3 regions of the Aeribacillus sp. FSL W8-0870 genome follow, and region 3 is predicted to be linked to each of the others. Evidence: riboswitches for the same ligand, from Rfam matches in the RefSeq annotation. Region 3 holds a riboswitch; each other region holds the start of a gene.
The links. A riboswitch is a leader RNA that binds a small molecule or an ion and turns the genes downstream of it on or off. The one in region 3 is predicted to bind cobalamin.
Positions count from the first base shown of each region.

Region 1: another riboswitch for cobalamin. It lies ahead of NSU02_RS07030 (ABC transporter substrate-binding protein); the one in region 3 lies ahead of NSU02_RS15460 (ribonucleoside-diphosphate reductase subunit alpha).
Region 2: another riboswitch for cobalamin. It lies ahead of metE (5-methyltetrahydropteroyltriglutamate--homocysteine S-methyltransferase); the one in region 3 lies ahead of NSU02_RS15460 (ribonucleoside-diphosphate reductase subunit alpha).

Region 1 is NZ_CP150165.1:1,456,502-1,460,762, forward strand. Features, by position in the region: gene NSU02_RS07025 (N-acetylmuramoyl-L-alanine amidase) at 20-1,465, opposite strand; cobalamin riboswitch at 1,661-1,840, shown strand; gene NSU02_RS07030 (ABC transporter substrate-binding protein) at 1,944-2,918, shown strand; gene NSU02_RS07035 (iron ABC transporter permease) at 2,881-3,942, shown strand; gene NSU02_RS07040 (adenosylcobinamide amidohydrolase) at 3,944-4,261, shown strand, end outside.
Region 2 is NZ_CP150165.1:3,953,841-3,958,101, reverse strand. Features, by position in the region: gene metE (5-methyltetrahydropteroyltriglutamate--homocysteine S-methyltransferase) at 1-1,479, opposite strand, end outside; cobalamin riboswitch at 1,630-1,829, opposite strand; gene NSU02_RS19055 (BCCT family transporter) at 2,016-3,602, opposite strand; gene nfsA (oxygen-insensitive NADPH nitroreductase) at 3,865-4,261, shown strand, end outside.
Region 3 is NZ_CP150165.1:3,185,398-3,189,658, reverse strand. Features, by position in the region: gene NSU02_RS15465 (ribonucleotide-diphosphate reductase subunit beta) at 1-107, opposite strand, end outside; gene NSU02_RS15460 (ribonucleoside-diphosphate reductase subunit alpha) at 120-2,384, opposite strand; cobalamin riboswitch at 2,520-2,699, opposite strand; gene NSU02_RS15455 (Hsp20/alpha crystallin family protein) at 2,833-3,273, opposite strand; gene NSU02_RS15450 (IS701 family transposase) at 3,419-4,261, opposite strand, start outside.

The DNA.
Region 1 (4,261 bases), 1.7 Mb from region 3:
AAATAGATTAAAAAAATGATCATACATGTTTGTTTAATTCCGCAATCATGGAGGAAAGCTGTTGAACAGCGAATTGAAGGTTGGAACGGTAAATCGATAAAATCATTTCTCCGTAACGATCTCCAGGAACCGCCCACTTTCCATTTAATTCTTTCCAAGTGGTAGCTGATCCGCGCTTCACATAATGAAATCTTGGATCTACAAGCGGCTCATCACCTGGAAGAGGCTTTGTTGTCGCATAAGCAAACAAGTGCTGCAAATGAGCGAGAACTCCTTCTCTTGGTGTGGAGAAGCTTGCTCCTCGGACATTCGGGCCTGTCGCTCCAATTCCGGCAAAATTGTTTTGGCTGCGGTCGACAACCCCGGTGAAGCGAAAATAGTTCGTCTCATGAATGGCTTGTGCGTAAGCGATATCACCGCGTATTCCGTATAGTTTGCTTAATTGGATATATAAATCGCCCAGTTGAGGTGCATCTGGATTCGTATTTTTTACGAACTGATCCAACAATGTTCCTGATAAAAGCGGTTCTCCTAAAATAGAAATGTCTTCTGTAGCGGATGCTTGCGGCTCTGATGTAGACAGCAAGCTGGCTAGTTGATTTTGCCTTGGCGGATTTGCTCGCTGCTCTTCGGGAGTTAAAATAAAAGCATCTTTATAGCCCAGCTGCACAAGTTTTGCCAGTTGCTCCTTCGCATTTTCCAAATGTTGAAAAGCCCCTGCTTGAACACGGTAAAAACTTGTGCCGTTAACATTAGCAGGTGAAATAAAACTGTCCACGTTTTTTCCCTTCAGTTCCTTTACGCGTTGTTCTGCATTTTTACGCTCTTTGAAGGAACCGGCAATCACTTTGTAAAGCGTGTTGTTTGAAGCAGGAGCCGACGGTTTTGTCGACGGCTTTTTTGTTGTGCTTGTCTTTCTCTTTAAATTAAGGGCTTTTCCTATCCCTTCCGCCACACTGGCGGCAAAATCACTTATAAAAGCAGAAGAGGTTAACAATTTGATATCGTTAGGATTATCGATAAATAATGTTTCCAATAGAACCGCGGGCATTTTCGTTTCTCTCAACACAAAAAAATTGGCGCTTTTTTTTCCGCGGTCTTGTACGTTATATTTTGGCCCGATTACGCTCATAATATGATTATGAATGATGGAACGGTATTGAATCGTTTTATTGGATGCACCGCGGTTGTAAATATAGCTTTCAAATCCTGTTCCGCCCCCTGAATTGACATGGATGGAGCAGAAAAAATCGACATTTAGTCTGTTTGCCAAACTCGTTCTTTCTTCTAAACTGACAGTGCGATCGTTCGTTCGTGTCATCACGACATCTACTTGAAAGTTTTCTAGCAAATGGTCTCTGGCTATTAAGGCAATAGTCAGCGTAAAGTCTTCTTCTTCATAGCTTCTAAATGTTGCACCAGGATCACTTCCACCGTGGCCTGGGTCTAAAAGAACGACTGTCACTTATGGATCCTCCTTCGTTCCTAAAATCAATTACCCATCCATTAAAATTTTATTCATTTTTACGGTAATCGGTTCAAATCAACACGGTTGAATTGAAAACCTTATAAAAAGTCCAATATAAAACTTGACATAGCATTTTCACATTTTTTCTACCAGAACGGATTTGAATGATGTATAATTACATTCGTCGACAATTTCATTCAAAAGCAAACAGGTGCGGACACTTTTGTCCGCTTAAAAGGGAAGTTTGGTGAAAATCCAACGCGGTCCCGCCACTGTGAATGGGAGCAACCTGAAAATGCCACTGTGTCTACGGGAAGGTTCAGGGAGCGATGACCATGAGCCAGGAGACCTGCCTGTTTGAGCACACCTAAAACCCTACGCGGATAGGGAGGTGTTTGAAAACAATACATATGTACGTTTTCAGACATCTTCTTATCGAATTCAAGAAGATGTTTTTTATTGGAGGAGGAAAATGATGAAAAAATTATCTGCACTATTTTTAGCCTTATTACTTCTATTTGGAATTGCGGCTGGATGCGGCCAACAAAATACATCAGAGCCGTCTGAAAACAAAAGCAATCAAAAGACGGAAGAGACGGCTTCACAATTTCCGGTGAAGGTCAAGGACGGTTTAGGAAATGAGGTGACGGTAAGCGAAAAACCGGAGCGGATTGTTTCGCTAATTCCAAGCAATACTGAAATTGCCTATGCTTTAGGGTTGGGTGAACAAATTGTCGGTGTAAGTGATAATGACAACTATCCGGAAGATGTTCAAAACAAAGAAAAGGTTGGCGGGATGGAATTTAATGTTGAAAAAATTATTTCTTTAAAACCGGATCTTGTTTTAGCGCATGCTTCCAGCGCCCATAACTCGCAGGAAGGGCTGAAGCAGCTGAAAGATGCGGGAATAAATGTTTTTGTAGTCGAAGATGCCCAATCATTTGATAAAGTGTATGACTCCATCCAAACAATCGGCAAAATTACAGGGACAAGTGACAAAGCCGAAGATATTGTGGCTGAGATGAAAACGAAACTGGCGGATATTCAAGAAAAAGGAAAAACGATTCCGGATGATCAAAAAGTGTCTGTTTTTGTCGAAGTGAATCCCGCACCACAAATCTATACGACGGGAAAAGGAACGTTTATGGATGAAATGCTAACGATCATTGGAGCAAAAAATGCAGCGGGCGATCAAGAAGGCTGGCCGCAAATGACGGAAGAAGCCGTTGTAAAACTGAACCCAGACGTCATTGTGACGACATACGGCTATTACGTCGATAAAGCTGTTGACCAGGTGTTGGCACGCAAAGGATGGGAAAATGTATCAGCGGTGAAAAATAAACGGGTTTACGATGTGCATTCCGACTTGGTGAGCCGCCCAGGCCCAAGATTGGTTGAAGGAGTAGAAGAACTTGCGAAAGCAATTTATCCGGATGTCTACAAAAAATAAACATGTGGTCGCCTATACGGCGACCGCTTGTTTTCTTATTTTTTCCGTCTTTTTAGGAATTTCTATCGGAACGTTTCACATCACGTTTAAGGATATTTTCCAAATAATTTTCAATCAACTGTTCTATACCGGTTTGGCGCCGGACATTGATGAAAGCATGAAAAGCATTGTGCTTGATATTCGACTTCCTCGTGTCGTTTTAGCCGGACTTGTCGGAGCCTCGCTTGCAATGGCGGGGGCTTGTTATCAAGGGCTTTTGCAAAACCCTTTGGCAGATCCTTATACGCTCGGTGTTTCATCAGGTTCTTCTTTAGGTGCTGTACTTGTTCTTTTTTTCGGCATTCAAATTCCTTTTTTCGGCTCATTCACTTTGCCGGTTGTCAGCATTTTTACGGGTTTTTTAACGATTTTGGCTGTGATTTTGTTCGCCAATTTCATTGAAAAAACGATGAGGATTGAAACGATTGTGCTGACCGGAATTATTTTAAGTTCCTTTTTAAGTGCTTTCATTTCATTAATGATTGCCCTGACAGGCGAAGAATTGCGACAAATTGTCAACTGGTTGTTAGGAAGCGTTGCGATGCGCGGCTGGGGATACGTATTGATGCTTTTGCCGTTTTTTTTAATCGGGTCCATTTTGATTTTTGTAAACGGAACAGAATTAAACGCTCTGTCCTTTGGCGAAGAAAAGGCGAAGCAGCTTGGGGTCCATGTAAAAAGGAGAAAGCTGTTTATTTTAGCATCATCCTCTTGTTTAGCCGGTGCGGCCGTTGCCATCAGCGGAACGATTGGGTTTGTCGGTCTTGTCATCCCGCATGTAAACAGGCTGCTTTGGGGAAGTGATTATCGCCATCTTCTCCCTCTGTCCGCCATTTTTGGCGCCGCTTTTTTAATTTTGGCGGATCTCGTTTCAAGAACGATCGTGTCGCCGACAGAACTTCCGATCGGTGTGATCACGGCTTTAATCGGCGCTCCCAGCTTTGCCTTTATTTTAATGAAACAAAGAATGGAAAGAAGAGGGTAACATGCTGCAAGTCAAGAACATTTCGGGAGGCTATCAAGAGCGAAAGATTATCGAAAACCTTTCCTTCTCAGTAAAAAAAGGGGAAATATTTGGCATTTTGGGGCCAAACGGGAGTGGAAAGACGACACTATTAAAAATGATCAGCGGGATTCTTCCGGTTAAAAGCGGCACGATCGAGCTTGCCGGCAAACCTCTTTCTGCTTATTCTCCGAAAAAATTGGCGCAAAACATCGCTTCATTGCCGCAAATCCCAACGCAAATGTTTGATTATACCGTTTGGGAGACAGTGGCGCTCGGCCGTTATCCTTTTCAAACGGGT
Region 2 (4,261 bases), 770 kb from region 3:
TTCCACCATGTCCGTTCGTTCAAATTCCCCGTGGACCAATACATCAAGTTCAAGCTGTTCCTGAATATCAATCCATTTTTTGATTTCATCTTTGATAATAGACTCATATTGCTCGTTTGTGTATTCGCCTTTCCGCCATTTTAAACGGGTTTGGCGGATTTCTTTCGTTTGCGGAAAGCTGCCGATCGTTGTTGTCGGTAGAATTGGCAAGTTCCATCTATTTTTATGCAGCTTGCGCCGAACAGAAAAGTCCACACGGTTCGTCGGGTAGGATTCAATCTTGGCGGCTGCCTCTTGCACGTTTCGGTTTGTCCGAAAATCAGAATTCATAAATTGCGTGTAATAACGGTCATCGTATCGTAAATCGCTTATACTTAATTCACCTTTTGCATATTGTGTCAGCTGATGGACTTCACTTAATTTTTCGTCTGCAAAGGAGAGAGCATTTTTTAAAATTTCCGGCAATTCGTGTTCATTTTTTACGGTAACCGGCACATGGAGCAAGCTGCAGGAAGGTTGAATGATCAATCGATCAACATCAACATGCTGAGCGAGAAAATCAATTTTGCTTGCTTTTTCTTCTAATGATGCCCTCCATATGTTGCGGCCGCTGATTAAACCGGCAGCCAATATTTTGTCTTTTGGAAACCCGAATTTTTGGATGTTTGCACTGTTGGCTCCCCCATCATGTACAAAATCAAGACCGATAGCAGCAACAGGCAATGAAACGATATGTTGATAGTGAGAAAGACTTTCAAAATAAGTTTGCAACAGTATGTTCAAAGATGGATTCGCTTCGTGAAAAGCTTCATACACTTCTTTAAACAACGGAATCAATGACTCATCAATTTCCTGAACGAGAACAGGCTCATCGATTTGCACCCACTTTGCGCCTGCTTGATGCAACTCTGTCAACAATTGAATATAAACTGGGATGAAAGCAGATAAATGCTTATAAAAATCTCGTTTTTCATATTTTTTCGCCAGCATTAAAAAAGTAATCGGCCCTAAAACAACAGGTTTTGTCTCAATATTTAGTTCGTCTTTTGCTTCATTGTAAAGCTTGAGCAGACGGTTTTCCAAAAAAGCAGGCGGCTTATTTTCCAGTTCCGGAACGATATAATGATAATTTGTATCAAACCATTTTGTCATTTCTAAAGCCTCGGCTTCTTCGGATCCCCTTGCCATTGCGAAATATGTTTTGATGGAACGGGGATCCATATGCTGGAACCTCGAAGGAATATATCCAAACATGAAAGCAGTATCGAGAACGTGGTCATAAAACGAAAAATCTCCTACGGGAATCAGCTCAATTCCGCTTTCATGCTGTTTCTTTAAGTTGGAAAGACGGATCTTTTTCAACGTTTCCAGTAAGCTGCTTTCAGAAATGTCTCCATTCCAAAATAATTCCAAAGCTTTTTTCCATTCCCGGCGTTCGCCAATTCGCGGATAGCCAAGATTTGAACTAATGGCTGCCATTACGAAAACCTCCCATTTGATTTTTGCTCAACACAATAAAAAAGCCCTCTTTACGCTAATAAAAGAGGGACTGGATATCCTAGCTCGTGTTGAGGCACCCAAATGGTTTCAACATGAACATGGCTTCTCACTCCTCCCTATGACGCGTAGGTCGTAGTGCATACAACAGGCAGGTCTCCTGACTTAGGTTCAACGCTTTTGATCTCCTTCCCATTTCTCTGGCAGAAACAGTGGCTGATGATCAAAAGCTCCCCATCACAGTGGCGCGACCGTGTTGGAATTTCACCAAACTTCCCTTTTAAGCGCATATTGCGGCTGCAATATGACGCACCTGTTGCTGGTACACATATGAAACTATAATTATCAGAATAGAGGATTTTTTTTTATTTTTCAACACCACATTTGCAATTAAAAAGAAAAATTTTTTAGGAAAGTAGATGGCTTGCGATTTCTTCCGCTTTACATGACAAAAACCCGCCAGAACATAAAGGTTTTCTGCGGGTCTTTACAGCGGTTGGGATTTTTCCGGAAAACAGTTATTTCGAGAGAAGGTTTCTTTTCACGCCTTTCTTTTTAGGATACATTTTAAATAATTGAGATTTACTGGAATAAAAATCTTGGTTTGCCGCTTTGATAAAAGAACCGGCTAAAAGGACAAAAATAAACAACAAAGGGAAACCGCCAATAATGCTAACAGTCTGCAATGTGGACAATCCGCCGAGGTACATTAAAATAAGCGGCAAAACGGAAAGAGCAAAAGCCCAAAATAAACGGTTCCATCGCAAAGGTTCATCGGCAACTTCTTTTTGGACAACAGATGCTAAAATATAAGAGCTTGAATCAAACGTTGTTGCTAAAAAGATCACGGCAAGCACAGTAAATACGGCAATCACAATGTTGCTTAACGGCAATTGTTTCAATATTCCGATAATGGCTGCTGATCCGCCATGTTCATCTAATGTAGCTGTTACATGGTATTGGCCTGTCAGTTCTAAAAATAATCCAAAGTTTCCTAAAATCCCAAAAAAGAGAATGCAGCCGAGCGTTCCATATACTACTGTTCCGAGCGTCATTTCGCGGACAGTGCGTCCTTTTGAAATTTTAGCGACGAACAAGCCGACAAATGGAGCGTACACGAGCCACCAAGCCCAATAAAATACCGTCCATGATTCCGGAAAGCCTGTTCGTTCAAACGGTCCTAAACTGTTAAAAGGTTCAGTCCATAAAGACATCCGCATGTAATGATCAAGCATGATGCCGATGCTGTTGACGGCCGTTTCCGCCAGAAAGACGGTCGGGCCGGCAAGGAAGACAAACACCAACAATAATACGGCAAGCCATAGGTTGATGTCGCTCAAAATTTTAATGCCTTTCCGCAAACCGGAGTAAGCGCTTGCTGCGAAGATCAATGTACAAATAAGCAAAACCACTGTTTGGAGTGTCATCGAAGGTTCGATGCCGGAAAGTTCATGAATTCCTTCTGTAATGAGCGGCGTCCCTAAAGCGAGTGTCGTTCCAGCTCCGCCCAGCAAACCAAACATAAACAAGACATCAATGATTTTGCCTATTGGTCCATCTGCTTTTTTGCCAATGAGAGGCCGGCACGCTTCGCTTACTTTTAACACCGGTTTTTTCTTTACATAATAGAAATAGCTGATTGGCAGGGCAGGGAGGCAATAGATGGCCCATGCCGTCGGTCCCCAATGAAAAATTCCATATGCGGCCGCCCATTCAACGGCTTCTTTTGATCTAGGTTCGATGCCAAATGGAGGTCCCGTATAGTAGTAAGCCCATTCAATCGTTCCCCAATAAAGAACACTTGATCCAATTCCAGCGCAAAAAAGCATAGCTGCCCAAGATAATGTCGGAAACTCAGCCTTTTCTAAAGGATCCCCCAGTTTGATTTTTCCGTATCGGCTAAAAGAAACATAAAGAATAAAAATCAATACTGCTGCACCCATGATTAAATACAATATTCCAAATTTTTGTGTTAAAAAGCTGCTGGCAGCTAATACAATGGCTTCGCCTTGTTCAGGGAATACTGCTAATGGAGCGGCTACAATTAACAGCAAAAGCAGCGCCCCGATAAAGGTCGGCCAATCCATAATGTTTCGATTCTTCATCAAATCCCCCTTTAAAAAAGATTACATTTTATTATATCTTTAAACAAAATTGATAGAAAGTTTAATTTTTCAGATTAATTTGTCGTAATAAGCTTTTTTATTCAATTTATTTTATTTTTTATAAGAAATCCTTATAAATGCTCTCGATTACGGCCAAATCCTTACGTTTCACATTTTGCTTGGCCGAAAAACAAAATCGATGAAATGGGCGTCTAAAAAAGTTAAACTTTGAGAAAAGAATATAAAAGAAAGGATGATGATGATGAATAAAGTGATCGAAACCATTTTAAACCATCGATCCGTTCGAAAATTTGAAGATCGGCCGCTTACGGATGAACAAATACGCTTAATTGTGGAATGTGCCCAATCGGCCTCGACTTCAAGTTACATACAAGCTTACTCAATCATTGGGGTGAAAAATCCGGAAACGAAAAAAAAACTTGCGGAACTGGCGGGGAACCAAGACTATGTGGAAAAAAGCGGCCATTTATTTGTTTTTTGCGCAGATCTGCACCGGCACGAACTAATAGGCGAAATGGAAGATAAAGACGTGACGGTATCCTTGGAAAGCACAGAAAAATTTATGGTTGCGCTTATTGATGCGGCATTGGCCGCGCAAAATGCTGCATTAGCCGCTGAGTCCATGGGGCTTGGCATTT
Region 3 (4,261 bases):
ACATCATCCCAATTGAGCACGTTGGAACATTTTCCGTTCACTATTGCTGTTGAACGGTTTGGTGCATCAGGATCCATAATAACTCGTTTTGTTAATGTTTGCTCCATATTACTTCCTCCTTAACTTGCACATGATTCACATTCATAAATGTCGCTTGATGTCGAACGGACATAATACGTTGTTTTTAATCCGGATTTCCAAGCTGTCAAATGAAGCTCCAGCAATTCTTTCGCTTTAATCGTGTTTAGGACGTAAAAGTTGAAGGAAATGGACTGGTCAATATGTTTCTGGCGCACTGCATTTTGTTTGATGCTCCATGTTTGGTCGATCAAATAAGCGGATTTATAATACCAAGTCGTTTTCGCATTTAAGTCGGGAACGGTAACTGGAATTTTGTAGTCTTTCTTTTCCTCTGAATAAACTTTTTGGAAAATTGGATCGATGCTTGCTGTGCTTCCGGCTATAATGGAGGTCGATGCGTTCGGTGCGACCGCCATTAAATAGCTGTTGCGAATCCCAAAAGTCTGCACTTTTTCCTTTAATTCCTGCCATTTTTTTGACGTATAACCGCGGATTTCAAAATATCGCCCTGTATCCCACTCCGAGCCTTTAAAGAGAGGGTATGCGCCTTTTTCTTTTGCGAGCTCCATACTCGACTGAATGGTTAAATACGCAATTTTTTCATATAGTTGGTCGACAAATTGGACTGCCTCGTCGCTTTCCCATGTAATTTCCTTTAGTGCAAATAAATGATGCATGCCAAACGTTCCAAGACCGATTGCACGGTATTTTTCATTTGTAAGCTTTGCCTGTAATACCGGAATGTTATTTAAATCGATAACGTTGTCCAGCATCCGCACTTGAATAGGGATTAAACGTTCCAGAACGTTGTCTGGAACAGCCCGTGCCAAGTTGATGGAAGAAAGGTTGCAGACGACGAAATCGCCGGGCTTTTTCACAATGACAATTTTTCCATCTTCAACATATTGTTCTTCAACAGTAGTAGCACTTTGATTTTGCGCAATCTCTGTGCATAAATTGCTGCAATAAATCATGCCGGCATGCTTGTTTGCGTTTTTTCGATTCACTTCATCCCGATAAAACATAAAAGGCGTTCCCGTTTCAAGCTGGCTGATCATAATCCGTTTCATTATTTCAATCGCAGGCACTTTTTCTTTAGATAAGGAAGGATGATTCACGCACTCAAAATATTTTTCCCGAAAGCTGCCGTTACCTTTTTCTTCATCATAATAATCTTCCAGACTGAATCCCATGACTTTGCGAACTTCGTGGGGATCGAACAAATACCAGTCCCCGCGCTTTTCAACTTGCTCCATAAATAGGTCAGGAATGCATACACCTGTAAATAAATCATGGGTGCGCAGCCGTTCGTCTCCGTTATTTAATTTTGCATCTAGGAAGGCGAAAATATCTTTATGCCAAACATCCAAATAAACGGCAATTGCTCCTTTTCTTTGGCCGAGCTGGTCGACGCTCACTGCCGTATTATTTAATTGCTTCATCCAAGGAATGACACCTGATGAAACTCCTTTGAACCCCCGGATATCGCTTCCGCGGCTTCTGATTTTCCCTAAATAAACTCCAATGCCTCCGCCGCTTTTAGAAACATTGGCAATATCAGTGTTCGAATCATAAATGCCTTGAAGGCTGTCGTCTACCGTATCAATAAAGCAGCTTGAAAGCTGACCGACTGATTTTCCTGCATTAGCCAATGTAGGTGTTGCAACCGTCATATATAAATGGCTCAATGCCCAATACGCTTCCTTTACAAGATGCAAACGTTTGGACGGATGCTCGTTGATCATTAACGTCATAGCGATGATCATAAAACGTTCCTGTGGAAGCTCAAATGTTCGTTTATGAAAATCTTTAGCTAAATACCGGTCGTAAAGGGTCCTTAATCCGATGTATGTAAACAGCTTGTCCTTCTCAGGATCAATGGCATTTCCCAGCTCCATAATTTCCTCTTTTGAATAATGCTCTAGCAAAAGAGGGCTGTAGATTCCAAGATCGGTTAATGTTTCGATTAACAAATAAAAATCGCCGTAGCCCGGTTGGTTGTAATTTCTGTTTTGGCTCGCTTCATAGTAAATTTTTTCAAGAAATACGTGTGCAGCTAAAAAAGTCCAATCCGGCTCACTTTCCGAAATGTTTGCTAAAGCTTCAATAATCAGCAGGTTTGTAAATTTTTCAAGATCATCAATCTGCTGGTATTGTAGGGTTGTCGACACTCTCTCGCTGTATTCATGAAAGGAAAGGGATGGAAACTTTTTTTCAAGCTGTCTTAGATAAAGCTCCCAATCGCTCCTGTTAAAATGATTTTGAAAAACCTCGTATAGATTTAATGCTTTCGTAATATTCATCAAACATCCTCCTTATCAAAATAAAAAACCGCTCAGGAAGCTGAGCGGATCAAACGATGATTAAAAGGGAGGCAGTTTACAAGGCGAAACTACTCCATTCAAACCATCGTTTCATCTTCCCAACCCCCGAAGAATTAGAAACGTTCGGACAAAGGCAGGTCTCCTGACTCGTGCTTCATCCTACTTTGAATCCTTCCCATACGAAACGTACAGTGGATTATTCATTTCGTAGCACTCACAGTTGCGGGGACAGTTCCGGATTCTCACCGGATTCCCTTTTAAGCTGAAAACAGCACCTTTGTCGTTAGGTTTTCAATATATAGTATTTAATTGTTTTTGATTACACAATATATAGATTTTTGATGTTATATATTCATCATAATCGTACTTGGCGAAAATTGCAATAAAAAAGTGAGGCTGATTGAAATTTTGCAACCTCACGAAACAATTAATGAAACTGAATATCAATTTTCTTTTTGTTGTTTTCGGTTTGTTTTGGAATACGGATTTCCAAAACGCCATTTTTATATGTCGCGCTCACTTCTTCTTCTTTTACATTTGCCGGCAATGCAACAGCGCGGTGAAACCGCCCTACAAACCGTTCGCGTCTATGCATTTCTTCTTCCTTTACTTCTTTGCTTCTTTGAATTGTGCCGCTGATCGTAAGAACGTTGCGATCAAGATGAATGTCAACGTCTTCCTTTTTTTCAAGGCCGGGCAAATCACACGTAACAATTACTTCATTAGCAGTTTCATGAATATCAAGCCGGGGGGTATTCATAGTCTCAAAGTTTTCAAAAAAATGCGGGAAGCTTTCAGAAAAAACGCGATTCATGTTTCGTCTAAATTGGTTGATCTCAGAAAAAGGATCGTAAGGAATGAGAGCCATATGATTGTTCCTCCTTTGATTTTTTTACAGAAAATATTATTTGTGTTGAGAAGAGAAATATACATAAAGCAGAGTTTAAATTACTGTAGTTGAGCAATTTTCATTACAATAATTACCATGTAAAAAGAGACAAACGGAGTACCCCTTATGCCACATGAAGCTGTTTTTTAACGACATCAATGGGAATATCTTGTTTCGCTGCATCGTAAATAAACTCCACGAGGCTATGTCCTTTCTTCTTTCGAAGGAAGTCAAGCCCGGTAGAGAAATCGCTGTTGGATTCGACCATACTGTACACATAAGCGAGTTGCACCAAGATCCAATACCGTTTCACCGCCCGACGTTGACGAACGCGGTACCCATCGAGCTTCAGCTGGTCTTTCGCTTGTCGAAAAAAGCATTCGATCGACCAACGCTGGGCATAGTAGCGCAAGATCTCTTCATCGCTTAGCTCCCGGTCGGTGCTCAAGACGCAGTGAAGATGTTCAGGTGTCATCGGCTGATCGGCTTTCCAAGCCAACAACACAACGGCATCATCGAGACCTTTCAGCGCTCCCTCGTAGCGATACACGCGATAACGCTCTTCTCCCACCGTGACGAGATGGGTGTCGTTCGGTTCGATATAGCGGGCAAACTGTTTGGCTTGGATGGCGATGCCTTTTGGATAAAGAACCCGATTCGTCTTGAGCATCGCAATGACGTGGAATCCTTTTTTCAGGCAGGCTTCCACGAGTGTTTTCGATGGGTACCAAGAATCCATCAGCACATAAACAGAACCGTGCACATCCAAAGAAGAAAGCATCTCGATGGCCCATTGACCCTTGCTTTTCCCATCCGCCTTGTCGTAGAGGCGAAACGCAAAGGGAAAGGCTTGCGTCATCGTATGAACCATGAGCCAGACGAGAGAGTGTCCCCAAATCGACTTTTTGTCCGCGTGAGAATAATGCCAATTACACCCTTCAATAGCGTGTTTCGCCTGTGACGAAGG